Regions from separate parts of the Pyramidobacter sp. YE332 genome, predicted to be linked through region 4. Evidence: riboswitches for the same ligand, from Rfam matches in the RefSeq annotation. Region 4 holds a riboswitch; each other region holds the start of a gene.
The links. A riboswitch is a leader RNA that binds a small molecule or an ion and turns the genes downstream of it on or off. The one in region 4 is predicted to bind cobalamin.
Positions count from the first base shown of each region.

Region 1: linked by a shared signal. The riboswitch ahead of RAH42_RS10490 (sirohydrochlorin cobaltochelatase) and the one ahead of RAH42_RS01785 (methylmalonyl-CoA mutase family protein) in region 4 are both predicted to bind cobalamin.
Region 2: linked by a shared signal. The riboswitch ahead of RAH42_RS00600 (ABC transporter substrate-binding protein) and the one ahead of RAH42_RS01785 (methylmalonyl-CoA mutase family protein) in region 4 are both predicted to bind cobalamin.
Region 3: linked by a shared signal. The riboswitch ahead of RAH42_RS12765 (ABC transporter substrate-binding protein) and the one ahead of RAH42_RS01785 (methylmalonyl-CoA mutase family protein) in region 4 are both predicted to bind cobalamin.

Region 1 is NZ_CP133038.1:2,221,575-2,226,823, reverse strand. Features, by position in the region: gene RAH42_RS10505 (hypothetical protein) at 1-153, shown strand, start outside; gene RAH42_RS10500 (AMP-binding protein) at 316-1,788, opposite strand; gene RAH42_RS10495 (GNAT family N-acetyltransferase) at 1,939-2,349, opposite strand; cobalamin riboswitch at 2,570-2,761, shown strand; gene RAH42_RS10490 (sirohydrochlorin cobaltochelatase) at 2,897-3,196, shown strand; gene RAH42_RS10485 (sirohydrochlorin cobaltochelatase) at 3,178-3,789, shown strand; gene RAH42_RS10480 (iron ABC transporter permease) at 3,792-4,808, shown strand; gene RAH42_RS10475 (ABC transporter ATP-binding protein) at 4,832-5,249, shown strand, end outside.
Region 2 is NZ_CP133038.1:117,169-122,417, reverse strand. Features, by position in the region: gene RAH42_RS00610 (hypothetical protein) at 1-586, shown strand, start outside; gene RAH42_RS00605 (L,D-transpeptidase family protein) at 700-1,362, opposite strand; cobalamin riboswitch at 1,467-1,673, shown strand; gene RAH42_RS00600 (ABC transporter substrate-binding protein) at 1,824-2,831, shown strand; gene RAH42_RS00595 (ABC transporter substrate-binding protein) at 3,023-4,027, shown strand; gene RAH42_RS00590 (iron ABC transporter permease) at 4,028-5,089, shown strand; gene RAH42_RS00585 (ABC transporter ATP-binding protein) at 5,086-5,249, shown strand, end outside.
Region 3 is NZ_CP133038.1:2,720,230-2,725,478, reverse strand. Features, by position in the region: gene RAH42_RS12785 (PLP-dependent aminotransferase family protein) at 1-591, opposite strand, end outside; gene RAH42_RS12780 (NAD(P)-dependent oxidoreductase) at 776-1,654, shown strand; gene RAH42_RS12775 (hypothetical protein) at 1,651-2,217, opposite strand; gene RAH42_RS12770 (ISNCY family transposase) at 2,181-3,044, opposite strand; cobalamin riboswitch at 3,171-3,419, shown strand; gene RAH42_RS12765 (ABC transporter substrate-binding protein) at 3,572-5,116, shown strand; gene RAH42_RS12760 (ABC transporter permease) at 5,204-5,249, shown strand, end outside.
Region 4 is NZ_CP133038.1:375,189-380,437, forward strand. Features, by position in the region: gene scpA (methylmalonyl-CoA mutase) at 1-272, opposite strand, end outside; gene RAH42_RS01785 (methylmalonyl-CoA mutase family protein) at 277-2,424, opposite strand; cobalamin riboswitch at 2,540-2,670, opposite strand; gene RAH42_RS01790 (hypothetical protein) at 2,914-3,363, shown strand; gene RAH42_RS01795 (serine hydrolase domain-containing protein) at 3,555-4,943, shown strand; gene RAH42_RS01800 (MATE family efflux transporter) at 4,952-5,249, opposite strand, start outside.

The DNA of each region.
Region 1 (5,249 bases), 930 kb from region 4:
AGCGTCGATCCGGCCAGTTTGGCGTCGTTGGGCGCGCCGAGGATCGTGCGCACGGCGTTGCGGCGCGGCGCGAGGACAAACTTTTGCCCGCGCCACGTCACCGTGACGTCGCCGATCGCTTCGTTGGCGCGCAGCTCCAGAAAAAAAGGCTGACCGATCGGCGCCTCTTCCGGCACCGTCAGCCGCATGCGCGCGGCAAACGCCGCCGGCATGAATGCGAACGTCAGCAGCAGCGCCAGGACAAATTTCTTCACTTCTTCTCTCACCTCTGAAAAAATTCGCCCGGGCGGCGAAAGCTTTTGGGCCGGCCAGACGTCACTCAAGCTCTCTCAGCTTGCGGCGCAGGATCTTGCCCGAAGGCGACACGGGCAGGCTCTCGACGAAATCGACCTTGCGCGGGATCTTGTAGTTGGCGAGTTTGCCCTTGCAGTATTCGATGATGTCGCGGTCGGTGACCGAAGCGCCTTCCTTGAGCACGACGAAAGCGCGCGGGATCTCGCCGTTGACGAGGTGGTGCATGGCCACGACGGCCGCCTGGGCGATCGACGGATGGACGTTGAGGATGCGTTCCACTTCCTGGGGATAGACGTTGAAACCGCCGACGATGATGATGTCGGTGAGGCGGTCGAGCACGGTGATGTAGCCGTCCGCGTCGTATTTGACGACGTCGCCGGTGTCGTACCAGCCGTCGGGGGCGAGGCGCTCGGCGGTGACTTCGGGCGCTTCGTAGTAGCCGTGGAACACGGACTTGCCGCGCAGTTTGAGCACGCCGGGCGTTTCCGGCGGCAGCGCGTTGCCCTGCTGATCGCAGACTTTCCACTCGTAGCCGGGCAGGACGGGACCGATGGTGCCGAGCTTGCGCGTCTTTTCGTCGTTGTTGAAGGTGACGACGGGTGAGCACTCGGTCGTGCCGTAGCCTTCGAGAATGGGATGGCCGAACAGCTCCATGCTGGCCTGGTCGAGCATCGTATTGAGCCGGTCGCCGCCGGTAATGACGGCGCGGACCGAGTTGATCTCGATGGGATTGTGTGCGGCCGAACGCTTCAGGAACTCGAGCATGGCGGGCACGAGGAACAGCACGGTACAGCCGGCGTCGCGGATCGCCTCGAGCGTTTTCAGCGGCGGCATGAATGCGGGCACGGCGGCGACTTTCGCGCCGGCGTATTGGGGCAGCAGCATGGAGAGCGTCAGGCCGAAGGAGTGGAAGTTCGGCAGCGCCCAGATGATCGTGTCGCTCGGATAAATCGGGAAATGTTTGCAGATCGAGCGCACGTTGTCGACGAAATTTTCGTGGCTCAGCGGCACGGCCTTGGGCAGGCCGGTCGTGCCCGAGGTCGTGAAGAACACGGCCCAGTCGGACGTCGTCGTTTTGCGTTCCACGCCGCGGAATTTGTCAAGCGTGCCTGTCGTCGGCTCGATCTCCACGACGGGGTAGCGCAGCACGCCCGCTGCGGCTTTGGCGTCGCCGCGCGCGACCGCGATCGCGAACGGCTGCACGAGGTCGATGGTGGGCAGCAGATTGTCGGTGCCGGCGCGCATGTTCAGCGGGACCAGCGTGCCTTTCAGGGTCCAGACGGCAAGAGTCAACGTCAGCAGCGCCGGGCAGTTGGGCAGCAGCGTCATGAGCCGCTGCCCTTCTTTGAAACCGGCCGCCGTCAGCGCTTCGCGTTCCGCGGCGACGGCGTCCAGCAGCGCCTGCCCCTTCAGCCACTCCCCGTCCCACCAAAACACATCCGCGGCGGCGCGTTTTCTCAAACTCTCCAGCAGGAGATCTTCAAGACGTTCCATTTGTTTCCTCCTCAGATAAAGCGGCGGCAGAATCTCCGCGCCGGCCGGCTCATTTCTCAGCTTGGCGCGCCCTGGCAAGGACGCATTTCAAGAATTCTACACGATTCTCCTTTTCAAGGCAAACGGATGCTTTTATGTCTTCAGTCCGGCTCAGCACTGATACTTCATGGGCACGAACTGGGGCATTTCGCTGAAGCCGAGCTTCTCGTAAAAGGCTTGGGTGCCCGGAGCGCCGACCAGACCGATCCAGTCGATCCCGACGGCGCGGAGTTCCTTCACAAGCCGGGAAACGATCTTCTTCCCCCAGCCCTGACCGCGGTAATCGGTGCGCACCACGATGTCCTGAATGTAAGCGTCGCTGACGCCGTCGGAAAGGGCGCGTCCCATGCCGACCAGCTCGCCGCCGTCGAACAGCGCCACGAACCGGAAGGAATTGGCCACCATCGCGGGGATGACGTCTTCGCTCCAGCCCTCTTCCCACCAGCCGGCATCCATGTAAAGATCGACGACCGCCTCGGGGCGGAGCGATGTAACCACTTCAAGGCGCAGTGAATTTTCCAATTAAGAAGCACCTCCATGAGAAATGTAACGCGATATTTTCTTCGATCACCGGTTATATGGTAATTTTTCGCCGCCAAATTGGCAAGCGCCGATTGCAGAATTTTGTCGCCGCGTCCGCCCCCAAAAATTCGGCGGCGCGTTTCTTCGGCACGGAGCCGGGGCTTCGTCATTTTCCGCCGCGCAAAAAACGTTTTCATCTTCGTTATGTTTCATTGAAGCGGCTGCGACTCCGTGTTATAATGACGGCAATCGAACATGGAACTCCGTTTAAAGAGGAAGCCGGTGGAAATCCGGCGCGGCCCCGCCGCTGTAACTCGGACAAATCCGAAGCACGTCACTGATCGCGTTATTGGGAAGACTCGGACGAGGATGAAGAGAAGCCAGAATATTCTTTAAAGGGAGCTTGCAAAGGGGGAATGTTTGCGTGGGCGAACTCCTGTGCGGCTGACCAGTGACAGCCGCGGCGGAAGGACACGACGCAGGGTCGTGTCTTTTTTTGTCTCCCGAGGCCCGAGCTTCGGAAAAAAATTTCATGAAAGGTCGTCTGATGAATATGTCCTTTAAGTCCATGATTCTCGCCGTCACCCTCGTGGCCGTCGCTTTCTCCGGGATCGCCTGCGCCAAGGAAGCCAAAAAGGAAGAGAAACAGGCCATCCTGATCACCTCTTTCGGCACCTCCATGCCCAGCGCCCGCAAAGCGATCGACAATCTGGTCGTCGCCGCCAAAAAGGCGTTCCCCGGCGCCGAGGTGCGCTTGGCCTTTACCTCCAACATCATCCGCCGCAAGCTGGCCCGCGAAGGCAAGAAGAACGTTCCCCCACGCCCGTCATGGCTTTGGCGCAGCTGAACGACGAAGGGTTCGCTACGGTCGGCGTGATGCCGACGCACATCATCCCCGGCGCCGAATACGACGAGATCAAGAACGTTGTCGAAGCTTGGGGCGAACTGAAAGGCAAATACGGCATCAAGGATCTGCGCCTCGGCAAGACGTTCCTGTCCAGCGTCGAAGGCTGCGACGAGATGGCCGCGATCCTCGTGAAGAGATTCGAAAAACTCGCCGGCAAGGACACCGCCGTCGTGCTGATGGGACACGGCACGCCGCACCATATCGCCAACGCCATGTACAGCCAGCTTCAGGTCGCCCTAAACAAAGTCGCCGACGGCCGTTTCTTCATCGGCACCGTCGAGAACACGCCGCTGATCGAAGACGTCGTCGCCGCGCTGAAGAAAGCCGGCTACAAGAAGACGCTCGTCTCGCCGCTGATGATCGTGGCCGGCGACCACGCCAACAACGACATGGCCGACAAAGACGATCCGGAGTCCTGGTACAGCATCCTCAAGAAGGAAGGCTTCGCCGTCGAGACTTACATCAAGGGCCTTGGCGAGGACAAGAACGTTACCGCCGCCTTCGTGGAACACCTGAAGGAAATGATGAAGTAAACATGCCTCCGTCGCCTGTCGGAAATCTCGAGCGCTGGCGTTCGCAACTTCGTGCGCGATACTTCCGCCTCGGAGCGGCGCTCGGCGTTCTGCTCTTTCTGACGGCGCTGTGGCGAATCACGCAGGGAGAGTGGAATATTCCACTCTCCCGCGTCTTTGAACTGCTCTCGCCGTTTCTTCCCGCCGCCGAGAGCGAGACCGCCGAGGCGCTGGTGATCCGCGCCGTCCGCCTGCCGCGGTTCTTCGCGGCGGCGGGAGCCGGGGGGCTGCTCGCCGTCTCGGGTGTCGTCCTGCAGGGGCTTTTGGCCAATCCGTTGGCCGAACCTTACACGCTGGGCATCGCCGCGGGCGCGGCGTTCGGCGGCGCGGTGGGATTTTTCTTCGACCGCTTGGCGGTGACGCCGACGGCGTTCGCCGGCGCGCTCGGTTCGCTGGCGCTGGTCAATCTGATCGCGCGCAAAAACGGCGGCAGCGGCGCGTATCTGGTGCTGGCGGGCATCGTCGCCAACGCCGTGCTCTCGGCGGGGGTGACGCTTCTCAAGGCCGTCGCCGACGACAAGCTGGGAGCGATCGTGCTCTGGCTGATGGGCAGTTTTTCCGGCGCTTCGCCCGCGGCGGCGCGTCTGGTCTGGCTGGGCGCGGCGATCACGCTGGTCCCGGCCTGGCTTTACGGGCGACGGCTCGACGCCGTCTCGCTCGGCGAAGGGCAGGGGGAAATGCTCGGCGTCGACGAGAAAAAACTGCGGCGGCGTCTGCTCTGCGCCGCATCGCTGGGCACGGCCATGAGCGTGAGCAGTTTCGGCATCATCGGTTTCGTGGGGCTGGTGGCGCCGCATGTCCTGCGGCTCCTCATCGGGCCCTCGCACCGGCCGCTGCTGGTCTTCAGCTTCCTCGCCGGCGCTCTGCTGACGGCGCTGGCGGACGGAGCGGCCCAGCGTCTCGGGGAACTGCCCGTCGGCGTGATCACGGCGCTGATCGGCGGCCCTTTTTTCTGCTGGATTCTGGTGAAAAGAAAATGACCGCGCCGTCTCTTTCGTATTGTTTGCGCGATCTCAGCGCCGGCTACGGGGACCGCGAAGTCCTCAGAGGCGTTTCCGGCTCGGTCGAACCGGGGTTGGTGACGGCTCTGATCGGCCCCAACGGCAGCGGCAAAAGCACGCTGCTCAAAACGCTGGGCGGTTTTTTGCCCTATCGGGGCAGCCTCGCGCTCGGCGGGCGCGAGATCCGGCGCTGTCCTCGCCGCGAGCTCGGCCGCCTGCTCGGCGTCGTCGCCCAGCAGGCGGTCATGAAAGCGGCTTTCAGCGTCTACGACGTGATCGGTTTCGGCCGTCTGCCGTACCAGCGTCTGCTGGCTCGGCGCTCGCCCGCGGACGACCGTGCCATTCAGGCGGCAGCCGAGCGTCTGGAAATCGCGTCGCTGCTCTTCCGCCCCGTCACCGAACTGTCGGGCGGCGAGCGGC
Region 2 (5,249 bases), 260 kb from region 4:
GCGCCTGATCCGCAACGGCTACGTGCAGGCCGTCTTCTGCGGTTCCGAAACCGCCGCTTTCGATCTCGAGCGCGGCGTCTTCGACACGTCGTGGGGACAGAAAATCTTCGAACACGAGCAGAACAGCACCTACAACCTCTACGACACCATCAACCTCGCCAACTCCTACGGTTCGCTGGAAGCGCTCGTCGCCTCCGGCAAGGTCAAAGACGGCTTCGTCAAGGCCTGCGTCGAATGCGGCACAGCTCTGGTCATGGCCGGCACCATCCGCGACCGCCTGGCCCTGCCCGGCGCCTGCAACAACGTCTACGCCGCTCAGAACGCCATGCGCGTCCACGCCCGCAAGACCTCGACCATGATCATGATGTCAGCGATCCTTTACACCATCGCCACCGGCAACATGACCCCCTCGTACAACGAGTTCGACGGCGTCGTCCGTCCCGTCTACATGTATACCGTCGACGTGCAGGAATTCGCCGTCAACAAGCTGTCCGACCGCGGCACCGTCACGGCCGTCAGCATGGTCACCAACACGCAGGATTTCGTGCGCAACCTCGACCGCGCGCTGAACAGGCCTCAGGATTGATCCGCGGCGATAAAAACTGCCCCGCCTTTCTCGCTTGCCGAGAAAGGCGGGGCAGTTTTTATCGCCGCGGCGAATGATGAAAGAAATGGCTTTTGTATTCGGTATGGCTCCGTCTAAAAACGGGCGAGACGCTCCGCTTTCGGGACGATGACGATCCAGGCGCCGTCGTGGCACTGGCGCAGCAGCTCGATCATGTCCCGGCGTTCGAGCGAGAGGCAGCCGGCGGTGGTCCAGTGGCGGCGGGATTTGACGTGGACGAAGATGGCCGACCCTCGTCCCGGCACGGTGGGGTCGGAGTTGTAGCCGACGGCCATGGCGTAATCGTACTGATAGTAGTCGGCCAGGTGTTCGCCGTGGATTTTTTTCGCGCTCTCCACCCAGGTGTTGTAGATTTTCGGCTGGTTTACGTCGTCGGCCCAGTAGGAGGAGGGCGTCACTGGGCGCCATTTCATGGCCGTGCCGGGGTTGGGCTTGTTGCCGAAGGCGTGCAGGATCGGGAAGGCGCCGACGGGCGTCTTTTTGTCGCCCTCGCGCTTGTTTTCCGTCAGCCCCAGCTTGCCGTAGCCGCACGGCGCTTCCAGCGTCTTTTGCCAGGCGCCGGCATCGCTTTTCTTCCACAGGGTCAGGGTGCGGTCGACGACGAGGATGATCTCGCCGGTTTTCTGCGCCGTCCGCGTGGCCGCGAGCAGCTCGCGCAGATCGGCGCCCATGGCGGGCGCAGCCAACGCCGCGGCGGCGAAAAGCGCCGGGAAAATTTTTGCAAGAATACGTTTCATAACGAGCGACCTCCCCTTCGGAATGATCCCATTTGGTGAGCCAAGCATAGCACAAAAACGCCGCGCTGTCTGCGCGGGTCCCGCTTCAGTCCCGTCCTGCCTCAGGATTTGACAGGGGGCCTGGAGGCGCTTAAAATATGTGAAAATGGAACGTCGCCGGGCGTCGGAAGCAGGTGAAAATCCTGCGCGGCCCCGCCACTGTAACCCCTGACGAAGCGGTATCACGCTCACTGAAGGCTTTCGGCCTTTGGGAAGGGCGCCGCGGAGGACGATGGGGAGTCAGGATACGCGCCGGGCGACGCGAAGGAAGGCTTTTGCGCGGGCGAAATCTTTTCAGGGCAGCAGATATCACTGTCTCTAAAGGCACGGCCGCGGACCGTGTCTTTTTTTATGCCCGCGTTTTCTATAGAGGCGAGCCGGCGGGGGCCGGGTCACGTTTTTTTGCGCAGGAGGTTCACAGCATGAAAAAGATTCTTCGCAGCTTTTTTGCGGCAGCCGGTTTACTGGCCATAACCGCGGCGTCCTTCGCGGCGGAGACCGTTTATCCCGTAACCGTCGAGAACGGCGACCGCAAGATCGTCTTCGAAAAAGCGCCCGAGCGCGTCGTCACCAACGGCGACAGCAACATCATTGAACTGATGTTCGCCCTCGGCCTCGAAAGCCGCATGGCGGGCTACGCGGGATTCCCCGAGTACGGCGGTCAAGTCTCGCCGGAATACCGGGAGAAGCTCAAGGCGATCCCCGTTGCCGCGCCCGGCTACATCACGCTGGAAGCGCTGCTTGGCACCGATCCCGACTTTTTCCTGTCGGGTTACAACTACGGACTTGACATCCCCGGCAGCACGGCCGGCGGTGCCATCACGCCCGAAGAGCTGGAAAAGCACGGCGTCAAGAGCTACGCCATCACCGAGTCGCTGATCCACGTGATGAAAAAGCCCATCGTCAGCCTCGAGGACACCTACGCCGACCTGACCAAGCTGGGCGTGATCTTCGACGCGCAGGACAAGGCGCGGCAGGTGATCGACGGCATGAAAGCGCGCGCCGCGGCGGTGGAAGCCAAGCTGTCGCAGCTCGACTTGGCCAAGCCCTTGAACGTGTTCATCCATCCCACCTGGAGCGCCCCCGATCAGCCTCCCCGTTCCAACGGCGCTCAGGCCATGCCCAGCGCTCTGGTGACGATGGCGAAGGCGCGCAACATCTTTGCCGACGTCGACGGCAGCTGGATCAAGGTGACGTGGGAAGAGGTCGTCGCGCGCAATCCCGACGTGATCCTGCTGCTGGAAGCCGGTACGACGAACGGCGAGGAACGTAAAAAGCTGCTGCTCGAGAATCCCGCGCTGCAGGGCGTGAACGCCGTGAAGGATGGGCGCGTTTACATCATTCGCATCGAAGACGCCTATCCCGGCCCCCGCGCCATCCGCGGCCTGGAACTGATTTCCAAAGCCTTTTATCCCGAACTGTTCAAGTAGCTGAAAGAAGCTTTTCAGGAGGCCTGCCGTTGCGTCCGTAAGGCGTGCGCGCAGAAGGACGGACGGCGCTCCGTCGTGCGTTGAAAAAATGCAGGCCCTGTTCTCGTGGAACGATCCGCGGAGCAGGGCTTTTTTCGCAGCCTTTCGGGGCCGCGTCGCTTTGTCATCTTATTTGAATCGGAGGTCCTATGATGAGGAAATCGCTTCACGTCATTTTTGCGGCGCTGCTGAGCGCCGTTTTTTTCGCCGCAGCCGCAGGCGCGGCAGAAACGGTTTATCCCGTAACCGTCGAGAACGGCGACCGCAAGATCGTCTTTGAAAAAGCGCCCGAGCGCGTCGTCACCAACGGCGACAGCAATATCATCGAGCTGATGTTCGCGCTTGGTCTTGAAGACCGGCTCGTAGGTTATGCGGGATTCCCCGGCTCGAAACACCAGGTTTCCCCCGAATACCGCGAGAAGCTGGCGAAGATCCCCGTGGCCCAGGAAGGTTACATTGCGCTGGAAACTTTGCTCGGCGCCAATCCCGACTTTTTCCTGTCGGGCTACAACTACGGCCTCGATATCCCCGGCAGCACGGCCGGCAACGCCGTCACGCCCGAAGAGCTGGAAAAGCATGGCGTCAAGAGCTACGCCATCACGGAATCGCTGATCCGCGTGATGGACAAGCCGCCTGTGACGCTGGAAGATACCTATAACGACCTTCGCACCCTGGGCGTGATTTTCAACGTGCAGGATAAGGCCGAGGCGGTGATCGCCGGCATGAAAGCGAGAGTCGCGACCGTAGGGGAAAAACTTGACGGCGTGAGAGAAAGTCCGCGCGTGTTCATCTTCCGCAGCTTCGGAACGCCCAACGAAGACGTGCCTCGCTCCTGCGGCGGACAGGCCATGCCCAGCGCTCTGCTCCGCTTGGCGCATGCCGCCAACGTCTTCGACGACGTGGAAAGCAGCTGGATCAAGGTGACGTGGGAAGAAGTCGTCGCCCGCGATCCCGACGTGATCCTGATCCTCGAATACCGCGCCACGCCGGAAAACGAAAGCAAGGCCATGCTGCTCGACCATCCCGCGCTGCAGGGCGTCAAAGCCGTCCGCGACAAAAAACTGATCTACATGTCGGTGGACGAAGTCTATCCGGGTCCGCGAGCCGTTCGCGGACTGGAACTGATCGCTCGCGGGCTGTATCCCGCGATATTTTAAGTGAACCGGTTCTTTGTCAAACGAGATCTGGCGCCGCTGCTGATCCTCTTGACGATCCTGCTGTTTTTCAGCGTAACTCTGGGAGTATCGATGGGGACGGCGCCGCTGCCGTTCCGGCATGTGTGGGGCATCATCCTCCATCAGATGTTTCCGGACTGGCAATGGTTCGGGGCGGAATGGCCGCGCAACGAAGTCGGTATCGTCTGGATGATCCGTTTCCCGCGCGTGCTGCTCGGCGCTGTCGTCGGCGCGGGCCTTGCCACCGCGGGGGCGGTGATCCAGTCGCTGGTCCGCAATTCGCTGGCCGATCCCTATCTGCTGGGGATTTCTTCGGGCGCATGTGCGGGGGCGGTGTTTGCCATGCTCTTCATGACGCGGGTTTTCGGCATCGCTCTGACCGGCATGTCCGGAGTCTCCGCGCTGGCCTTTGCCGGTGCGGCGTTGGCTTTCGTGCTGGTTTTCGCCATAGCGCGTCAGGGCAGCGGCCTGACGCCGGTGCGGATGGTCCTGTCGGGACTTGCCGTGTCGTACGTGTTTATGGCCGTGACCAATTTCATGGTCTATCTGGAACAGCGCAACGGCGCCGAATCGGCGATGTTCTGGATGCTCGGCGGGCTCGGCGGCGCAAGATGGGATCGTCTGCCGTTGCCTTTTTTCGTGCTGATCGGTTCTCTTGCCCTGTTCATCGCCCAGTCGCGCCCGCTCAACGCCTTGCTGCTGGGCGACGAGAACGCGGCGGCGCTCGGCGTGGACGTGACGAAATTCCGCCGTCTTCTGTTCACCGCCACTTCGGTGCTGACCGGGGTGATCGTAGCGGTCAGCGGTTCGATCGGTTTCGTCGGACTGATCGTTCCGCACGCCGTGCGGCTGCTGGTCGGTTCCGACCATCGCCGCCTCCTGCCGGTGGGGGCGCTCGCGGGAGCGAGCTTTCTGATCTGGACGGATGTGTTCGCGCGCACCGCTCTGGCTCCGCGGGAGCTTCCTCTGGGCATCGTCACGGGCTTTATCGGCGCGCCGTTTTTCATCTGGCTGCTCAAAAGCAGCGGGAGAACCCCGCGATGAAGCTGACAATCGAATCGCTGCGCTGGGGAGTCGGAACCGCGGATATCGTGAGCGGCGCCGACTTGAAAGTGGAACGCGGCGAGTTCGTCGGCGTGATCGGCCCCAACGGCAGCGGCAAATCCAGTTTGCTGCGCTGCGCATACCGCGTCAATAGGCCGCG
Region 3 (5,249 bases), 430 kb from region 4:
GAAGCCGTACCGGCGCGCGATCTCCGCGACGGCGCGGCGGCGTTCGGGCGAGGTGCAGCGCCCCGTGGGGTTCTGAAAGTTGGGGATGACATAAAAGAAGCGCGGCCGGCACTTTTGCGCCAGGCGTTCGAGCTCGTCGGGCAGCGGCCCGCCGGCATCCATGGAGACGCCTGCGAGGCGCGCGCCGGATTTGGTGAAGCAGTCCAGCGTCTCCGGGAACGTGGGCGTTTCGCTCAGCACCGTGTCGCCGGGATCGATAAATAACTGGGCGAGCAGATCGGCGCCGCCGGTGCCGCCGTTGGTGACGACGATCTGTTCCGCCCGGATGCCGGCGCCGCCGTCGAGGCGGTTCTGGCGTTCGGCCAGGGCTTTGCGCAGTTCTTCGTCGCCCTGCGAACCGGGGTAGGCGAGTATCTGCGGCTCCTCGGCGAGCAGCTCGTCGAGGACGGCGCGCAGCAGGGCGCGAGGATAAAGATCCGCCGCGGGCTGTCCTGAGTTGAAGAAGATCATGTCCTTCGCGTCGCGCAGATGAAAGGCGTCCATCATGCAGCGGCGCAGGTTCTGGGCGCGGTGACTGAGTCTGTATTCCATGGTCAGGCCTCCTGACTGGGTTTTTCAAATTTGCGCCATTATAACATTTTCATACCGGCTTGATAAATATCCAGCGGAGAAAACTCGTGGCTCTTCATGCGAACGATCCGTGCTAGAATAAAACAAAAAGGAAGACGAGCGCGGCTTGCGCCGCGCGGGATCTGATGAAAAAGGAGAGATTCTGATGACTTTGAAGAAGATCGGTTTTGTCGGGCTGGGCGTGATGGGGAGAGCGATGGCGGCGAACCTGATGAAAGCCGGTTTCGAGCTGACAGTCTATAATCGCACGAAAGCTTCCGCCGAAACGTTGCTGGCATCCGGCGCGGCATGGGCCGACAGCCCCGCCGCGGTGATGCGCGCGGCCGAGGCGGTGATCACGGTCGTCGGCTATCCGCGCGACGTGGAGCAGGTCTACTTCGGCGAAAAAGGTCTGTTCGCGGGCTTTGCTCTGGGCAAGCTGGTCATCGATATGACCACCTCGTCGCCGCTGCTGGCCGCGAAAATCGGCGCCAAAGCGCGGGAGCTGGGCGGCGAGGCGCTCGACGCGCCCGTTTCCGGCGGCGACGTAGGGGCGCGCGAGGCCAAGCTGACGATCATGGCCGGCGGCCCGGAAGCGGCGTTCAAGCTGGCGGAGCCGCTGTTCGCCGCCATGGGCAAAGAATGGAGGCTTCAGGGCACATGGGGCGCGGGGCAGCATACCAAGATGGCCAACCAGATCGCCATCGCGTCCAACATGATGGGCGTCTGCGAAGCGCTGGCCTACGCGCGCACGGCCGGGCTCGATCCGCAGTCGGTTCTGACCAGCATCTCCGGCGGCGCGGCGGGCAGCTTTTCGATGAGCAACTTGGCGCCGCGCATGCTGAAGGGCGATTTCAAGCCCGGGTTTTACGTCAAGCACTTCATCAAGGACATGGGCATCGCCCTCGACTGCGCGCGGGAGATGAAGCTCGACCTGCCCGGGCTGGAGCTGGCCGACAAACTTTACCGCCGCCTGGCTGACGAAGGCGGCGAAAACGACGGTACCCAGGCGCTGTACAAACTGTATCTTGCTTCGCGTGCCTAGTTCCTTCGCAAACGACCCCCGGCGTCGCGGCAGTGGCACCGGACGGGCCATTGGGACGCTTTCCCTGGACAATGCTGCGGGTAAGCCACGCTTTCTTTGACGCTGGGAATGAGGATTCCGGCGGTGTGCGCTTTCACAAGCCCGCTTTTCCGTTTCTTTGCCGATGCCTCATCGGAGTTGACTCGTTTTTGACTTTCAACCTCCTTCATCTCGATCCGTCTGCCCTTGGAAACACCCCAGATCCGCCCGGTCGACGTTTCACGCACCTCAACCGTCGTTTGGGCCATCCCGAGGCAATCGTCCGCCGCCGGAACGTACCGACGACCTCCGTAGGAGATCATGCCGCCGTGATCCGTCCTGCGAGATTCGCGACGCGCAAAGAGAAAATCCAAATCGACTTTTCCTTCCGGCTTCACATAAACGTCCTCTCCCTCAGCCGGATTGACGGCAAACTTCCGATTGTGCCTGGCGATGAGCTTGGGCAAAACCTCGTTGGCCGCCGTGATATCCGAGACGCCAAGCAGCCTCAGCTCCCCGGCAGCCTGTCCTGCATCGTGTTCCAAAGACGTTCGACACGCCCCTTCGCCTCCGGCGTCAAGGCAAAGATCTGCCCGATCCCAAGATCCTTCAGCCCCCGTCCGAAACAACTTAACGGCTCCTCCTTCCCCGCCTCATTCCCTTCATTTTCTTCATTCCCTTCGATCCGATCCTCATCATCCTGCGCCCGTGCCTTTGGAGAGCGGAAAATCGTATGCCGGTCGCTGTAAATCGCCATCGGCAGCCCATACCCCTCGATCCCCATCCCCAGCGCGGCGACATAGCCCGCCATACATTCGTTCTCAGTGAAACAGGCGCCAGTCACGATCCCCGTCGCATCGTCAATATAAGCGTGCAGCGTCGCACGCCCGTTCCCCCTGCCAAACCATTCAAACGACGTGGCGTCAGTCTGCCACAACATCCCCGCGGCCACCTTCCGCGGTCGAGAACGGTGAAGCTTCGGCCGCCGCCGCGCACTCTTCTTGCTCCTGATCCCCTCGTCCTTCAGAATGCGGACGACACTCGAACGACTGATCCCGATCCCCTCTCGTTCGTTCAGGCATTCCGCAAAGTGAGAGAAGTTGAAATCGTAATAGACCTCCTCATACGCCTTCAGCACCGACTCCCGAACCTCATCTCCGATCCTGCGCCGAGACGTTCTGCCGCGGTTGCCGTGAACAAGCCCCGCCGCCCCTTGAACGACGAACCTCTTTTTGATCCTGATGATTTGCCGTTGACAGAGCCCCAGCTTTTCCGCCGCCTCCCTGTTCGTCATGCGTCCGTCGACAAGCGCTCCGATAATCCTGATACGATCCAGTTCCTTTTGTGACAATGTCATTCGCTCCTGTTTCATGAACGGTATTATCTCAGAGTGACATTTTCTTGGAACAGTTATGGGGGACTTTATCACTGAACAACGACATCTCTTCTTTGTCGTCAATTGATTTTTTCACGAAGTTATATTAAACTCGCTGCATGGAAAGAATTGCGGAAAATGTGTCGCCGTTTCCCTTCCGTTCGGCGGAAACGGCGTAAATGGAATGGGGTGAAAATCCCCGCGCGGCCGGCACTGTAAGCGCGAGGTCACGCCGAAGCGCCGCCGTGGTATGGGCGCCGGGACGAAAGTCCGTCACTGTGGCTTCGCCATGGGAAGACAGGCGTGAACGCGGCAAGACCATCGTCTTCCAGAGCGCGAGTCAGGAGACTTACACATTTTCGAAAGAAGCGTTCGCCGTGCCCAAAGCGAGCGCCGAGTGCGCGTGAAAACGGACGCGCCGGTTTGTGTCCTTGCGGACGCAGCCGGCGTGTTTTTTCGTTTTCACTCTCCGGCCAAAGCGCCAAGAGCGCGGTTTTCCGCGCAAGCATACTTTGGAGGCAGACATGAAAAAGAGTTTTCTTGCGGCGTTGGCTCTGGCAGCCGTGCTCTGCGGCACGGCCATGGCGAAGGACGAGATCGTGATCTCTACGGGCGTCAACATGGTGGCGGGCAAATTCGATCCCATTCTCGGGCACGGCGTATGGGGGCCCGATATTTTTCACTGCCACCTGCTGAAGTCGGGAAAGGACAACGTGCTCGAAAAAGATCTGGCGATACGCGAGAAAATCAGCGGCGACGGTCTCAGCTACACGTATGAGATCCGCCGCGACGCAAAGTTCGCCGACGGCACGCCGCTGACCGCCCAAGACATCGTCTTCACCTACGAGAAGACCAAGGCCAGCGCTTCGGCCGCCGACCTGACGGTCATGGAGAGCGTGAAGGCCCTCGACGATTTCACGGTAGAATTCACGTTGAGCGAGCCTTCGTCGCTGTTCCCTTACGCTCTGAGCTTTGTGGGCATCGTGCCGGCGCACGCTTATCACGAAGCGTACGGCGACCGGCCGGTGTGTTCGGGAGCCTGGCGCGTCGTCGATTTCCAGAAAGATCAGCAGTTGATTCTCGAACCGAACCCCTATTATTACGGCACAAAATCGCCGTTCCGGCGTGTCACGATTCTCAAGATCGACGAAGACGCGGCGTTGGCCGCCGCTCAATCGGGGCAGCTGGATCTCGTCCTCGTCAATTCCGAGTACGCGCACTCGGCGGTGGAAGGGATGGAGCTGCTGAGCCTCGACGTCCTGGGGACGTTGGCGGTGAACCTGCCGGTCATTCCGGAGGGAACGGCCCCCGACGGAAGCAAGACGGGCAACAACGTGACGTGCGACCCCGCGATCCGCAAGGCGCTGGATATCGGCATCAACCGCCGGCAGCTGGTGGAACGCGCTCTGAACGGCATGGGCACGCCGGCCTGCTCGATTGGCAGCGACACGCTTCCTTGGGCGGCTCATATCGATTTTGAGGACAATCGCGTCGAAGAAGCCAAAAAGCTCCTCGAAGACGCCGGCTGGAAAGATACCGACGGAGACGGCATCCGCGAGAAAAACGGCGTCAAGGCCGAGTTCACCGTCACCGGCCGCAGCAACGATCTGGATCGCTACAATACGGTGGTGGCGCTGGCTGATAACGCCAAAGCTCTCGGCATCCGCATCATCGCCAGATCGGCGCCCTGGGCGGAATGCCGAAAAGCCCGCGCGGTCCCTACGTGTTGGAGCGTCGGCGCTCCCAGCCCCATGGACTTCAGACTGTATTACCATTCCTCCAACATCAACAAGGCCGTCATCAACAATCCGTCGTCCTACAGCAATCCCGACGTCGACGCGCTCATCGACCAGGCGATGCGCGCCACGGACCAGAACACGGCCAGCGCGTTCTGGAGCAAGGCCGAGGCCCGTGCCGCCGCGGACGTGCCGTTTCTGTACATCAGCCGTCCCCGGAACAATTATCTCGTCCGCAAGGGGCTACGCCTCCCCCCGCTGAATAAGATCCCCGTACGCAATCAGGGACTTTCGGTCGTCGAGAACATGAACGAGTGGTCCTGGGACGACTGAGGCTTTTCATGAAGTTCTGCCGAAAGGCGGAATTCAGCCATGCTTTCGTTTTTTCGACACAGGACAAAGGAAGGAGCTCCCGTTCCCGTGAATAAAAGCCTTCTGAAATATCTGAGCGGCTCGCTGACGCGAA
Region 4 (5,249 bases):
TGGCGCACCGTCCAGGGACGGGCGACGTACATGGTGGGATACGGCCCGCGCAGGAACGGCGGGATGCCGGCCATGGAACCGAGATGGTTCATGCCGGCGTAGTCGTCGGCGGTATAGAGCGGCTTGACGTCGATCTGCTCCATGGTGCGCGTGCACAGTTCGGAGACGGAACGGCCCGTCTCCCTGAGGACGCGCGCTTCCCAGTCCTGACGCGATTCGGCGCGGCTTTCTTCCTTGAAGGCGATCTTGGTGAAATCAGGATTCTGATACATGGTTCTAGCACATCCCCTTTTTCTTCTGCATGGCGGTGAGGACCTGGAGGCAGTTGGCTTTCACGTGGATGAAATCGTCGACGCCGGCATCGAGATAGCTCTGTTTGAACTCGGGCGCGGGCGCGCCGGCGAGGAACACGGTCATGTCGGGGCGCTTCTCCTTGATCAGCTTGGCCAGCGGCGGCACGAGTTCGGGATAGGTGTCGTCGGTCGAACAGATCACGGCGGCGTCGGCACCGCTTTTCGCGGCGGCCTCGGCGGCCAGCTCCACGGTCTCGAAACCGTCGTTCTTCAGCACCTCGAAGCGAGCCACCTCGAAGAAGCCCGTGCTGAAATCGGCGCGCGGCTTGTGCTGCGGGATGGGGCCCATGTTGGCGAGGAAAACTTTGACGTTGCCGCCGGTTGTGGCGGCGTAGTCTTCGGTGCGCTTCCTCAGCGCTTCGTACTGTTCGGTCCAGCGGTGCGGCTCAAGCGGCGCGACTTTGAGTTCGCAGGCGCCGGCGGCGTCGAGAGTTTTCCACAGATCGGACAGCAGCGCCTCGGCCGCGAACGCCTCGGCGGCGTGGACGACCTGGCCGCCCTTGCCGCATTTGGCGCTTTCGGCCACGTCTTTCAGCGCCTTGGCGAGGCAGTCGGGGCAGCGGCGTTCTTTGATCTCCGCCACTTTGGCCTCGCGGGCGGCCTTGAACTCGGCTAGGTCGCTTGCGGGCACGTCGAGCGGCGTTTCCGCCATGTTGGCGTACATGTTGTTGCCGACGGCGCGTTCGGCGCGGGTGGCGAGCTTCTTGAAGCGGTCGGCGAGCACGGCGCCGATCTCGTTCTGGATCAGGCCGGACTGCAGCGCCTTGACGATTCCGCCTTCGGATTCGATTTTCTGGAACAGTTCCCAGACGCGGTCTTCGACCTGGCGGGTCAGTGTCTCCACGTACCAGGAACCGCCGGCGGGGTCGACGGCGGCGTCGAAGTTGAACTCGGTCTGCATCATGATCTGCTGGTTGCGGGCGATGCGCCGCGCCTGCTCGGTGGCGGGACGGACGGCCCAGTCGAAACAGTTGACGTTCATGGCGTCGACGCCGGCCACGGCGGCCGAAAAGGCCTGCGTGGACGTGCGCAGGATGTTGACGTAGGGATCGTAGACCGTCGCGGTGAACGGCGAGGTCTCGGCGAACACGTTGACCTTGGCGCTCTCGCCCTCGCAGCCGAAGGCGCGCGCCACGTGCGCCCAGAGCACGCGCAGGGCGCGCAGGCGGGCGATCTCCATGAAGAAGTTGGCGCCGAGCCCGACTTCGAAGCGAAGATGGTGGGCGGTCGCGTCGGGGGCAATGCCGCGCTCCGACATGGCGCGGATCACGGCGACGGCGTCGGCGAGCGCGCAGGCCGTCTCCTGGACGGCGGACGCTCCGGCGTTGGCGTAAATGCTGCCGCGGATCAGGATCGTGCGCAGCGCGCACTGATGGTTCTCGGCCCAGAGCAGCGTCTGCGCCATCTCATCGTACAAGCTGTCGAGCGAGCGGCTCAGCGAGCCGTCGCGGGCCAACGAGCCGACGGGGTCGGCGCCGACGCAGCCTTTCAGGCTGGAAAGCGCGACGCCGTGCTTTTCGCACCAGGCGGCGATCATACCCAGCATCGGCAGGGCCGACGCGCCGGCGGCGATGTGCAGCTCGTGCGCGCTCGGATCGGCGGCGGCGAAAAACTTTTCCAGATGTTCCAGCGCGCAGATGCTGACGCCGCGACGCTCGCGGGCGGGAACGTCCATACCGTGCGTGCTGGAGTAATCGAGCACCGGGTGGATGGCCGTGGCGCCCCTTTTCAGTTCCTCGGCGGCCAGTTCGCCGGCTTGGCGCGGGCAGCGCGCATCGACGCCCTGGGCGATCTCCCAGAGACGATCGTGCTGCGGCGCGCTCTTGACGCCTCTCAAAAAGTCCTGCGCTCCGGGAAAGGCATGGCAGTCTTTCAGATTCTCCACGTCCGCGGCCGTGTAGATGGGCTGAAGTGTGATGCCCTCGAACGTCTTCGTGAACATTTTTTTGTCGAAGGGCGCCCCCTTCAGAGCCACTGCGGCGGCCTGCTTCCACTCCTCGTACGTGGGGACTTTGAACTCGTCAAAGGTGACAGGAGTGATCGGCGCAGATTTCTGCTGGTCTTTTTCCATGATGAATCAAATCCTCCCTGACGCTGAAAATTTTGCCCGTTTCCCCGCTGTCGGAAAAAATTCAGCGAAGAGAACGCGCTTGCGCGGCGAAATCCCGCCCGCGCAAGATTCGCTCTCTGTTCCCCCCGTTTCAGGCCGGTATCCTGACTCGCGCGCAGCGCGCTCACAGTGGCGGGGCCGCTTTGGTCTTTCACCAAATTCCCCGGGCTGAAACTGCATATCATGACTTCTCATTCTACAATAAAAATTCCCTCGAATCCACCTCAAAAGGGCAAAAAGAAACGTTCGGAAGGAAAAAGACGGTTCAAGTTTCAGTGTTGTATTTCGCGCCGCCGAAAAGACGCGAGAGAGAAAACGAACGGCGGCGGCCATGGCTGTCCAAAGAATTGTTGTTTTCTCTCATGTGCGGGCATTTTTCGTCTGCTAGAATCAGGGCGTGGTTCCCGGAGGCGTCCGTAAGCCTCCGGCGGCAAAGGAGGTCTGTCTTGCATGAAAAAAATATTGGCGTCGAACGTTGTCCTGCTGACGATGCTGTTCTTCTTGTCAGCCGCGCGTCCTCTGGCGGCGATGAGCGTCAATTTTTACGATCTGTCGGTCGAGATCCCCGAGGGCTGGTCCTTCAGACAGGGCGAACAGGTCCTGATCTACAACCAGAACGAGAGCGCCGCCGTCATCGTCGACCAGGCCGCCACCACCCGGAGCGGCACCGTCAAGAGCGTGGCCGAAAATCTGGCCGACGCGGTGGGCGTGAAAAAGAACGACATCCGCCGCGACAAAAAAGGCTCGCTGCGCCTGGATTTCGTCCAGAACGGCGAGCCGGTCAACGTCCGCGTGCTGGAAAGCCGCGGCCGCATCCTCATGGTCTACGTCTTCGGCAAAGACGCCGAAGCCAACAAAATCGCCGCCTCCATCGGCGAAAAAAGCGCCGCCGGCCATTGACCGTACGGCGACAAAAATACGCTGCGAAAGGGTCGCTTTGTCCCCCTTCCGCAGCGTATTTTTTATCCGGCACGCGAGCCGCCGCCCAAAGGCGGGCTGAACGGGACTCTTGGCCGTCTGTTTTGCCCCGCTTCGTTTATAATAAGGCCGTTTTCACGCCTCAAAATTTACGCTCTCAAGGAGAATCATCGATGACAGATCCTTTTCGGACGAAAGAGTCCGCTTTCTGCGACTATGCGGAACAAATCATAACGGCTCATCGCGCCCGCGGCCTTGCCGTCGCCGTCGTCGATCGGAGCGGTACGGCCTATCAGAGATTTTTCGGCTTCCGCGACGCGGCGCGCCGCCTGCCCGTCGGCGAGAACACGATCTTCGGCCTGGCCTCGGTGACCAAGTCTTTCACCGCGCTGGCGCTGATGCAGCTGGCGGAGCAAGGGCTCGTCGATCTGCAGGTGCCGGCGTCCGCCTACTGCCCGGAATTCAAAAACGGCGGGCAAGCGCCCGTGAGCGTGGCGCACTTCCTCAGCCACAGCGGCGGCTATTTCCCCATGCCGCGAGCGCTGCTGCCCGACCTCCTGAAAAAACTGGGCGTCGATCCGCGCTCGCAGGAAACGGCTTACGACGACCGCGTCGCCCAGGCGGCGGTCGAACAGGTCGCGCGCGGTCTGGACGCGCCGGCGCCGCGGCTGGGACGCCCCGGCGAATACATGAGCTACTGCAACGACGGCTACGGCATCCTCAGCGACATCGTCCGCCGCTGCGGCGGCGAAGGATCGTACGCCCGCTACGTGGAACGCCGCATCCTCGGGCCGCTCGGCATGGGCCGGAGCACCTGCGAGTTCCTGCGTCCCTCCGAAGACGCCGACACGTCGCTGCTGTACAGCGACGATCTCGGCGTGAGCGAAGGCGACCGCGACTTTTACCGCAGCGCCTTCGTCCTCAACGGCGGCGGCGCGATGAAATCCACGCTGGCCGACCTGAAAAAATATCTGCGCATGTACCTCAACGGCGGCCGCGGCGAAGCGGGCGCGATCGTCGCGGAACGGAGCGTCCGCGACATGGTAAGCCCCCGCGTGGCGGCGAAGCATCATCAGTTCTACGGCTACGGGCTGAGCGTCGGCTTCATGCGCGACCTCACGGTGTACCGCCACGGCGGCAGCCTGCCCGGCGTTTCCTCGCACATCGCCTGGTCGCCGGAACTCGACCGGGGTGTGATCGTGCTGTGCAACACGCAGAACGTCCCCGTCTCCCTGATTGCCGACGCGCTGCTCAGGATCGCCGCCGGCTGGGAGCCGCCGCCGGAAGACCTCTGGACCGACTGTCCCTGGGAACCGGAAGTTATCGAAGCGGCCTGCGGGCATTACCGCTCCGGCGAAGGCGCGAAAGTCACCATCGAAAAGGACGGCCGCGGCATTTCCGTCCTCAACGACGGCAAACCGATGAGCGTACGCATGGTGCGCGGCCGCATGGCCCTGCTGCGCAGCGGCTTCGCCGTGTCGGAGCTGCGCCCCTGCTTCAACGAAAACGGCGCCGTCTGGGCCCTGCGCCTGAACGACCGCATCGTGCCGAAAGTCGGCTGAGCGCCTTGCTAGCCCAAGTATTTCTTCATCCGATAGTTTTCCACGGCGATAAAAGAGCCCGTGCAGAGCAAAGAAAGGAACTCCGCGACGGGGATGGCGTACCAAACGCCGTCTGTTCCACAGAACTTCGGCAGGATGTAAAGCATCGGGATCAAGAAGACGGTTTGGCGAAGCACGCTGAGCAGCAGAGTCCTCTTCGGCTTTCCGATCGACTGAAAATACACCTGCCCGACCGCCTGGACAGTGGCGAGAGGAAACAGCAGCGTCAGTTTTTCCAGACCGTCCGCGGCGTAAGGCATGATCCGT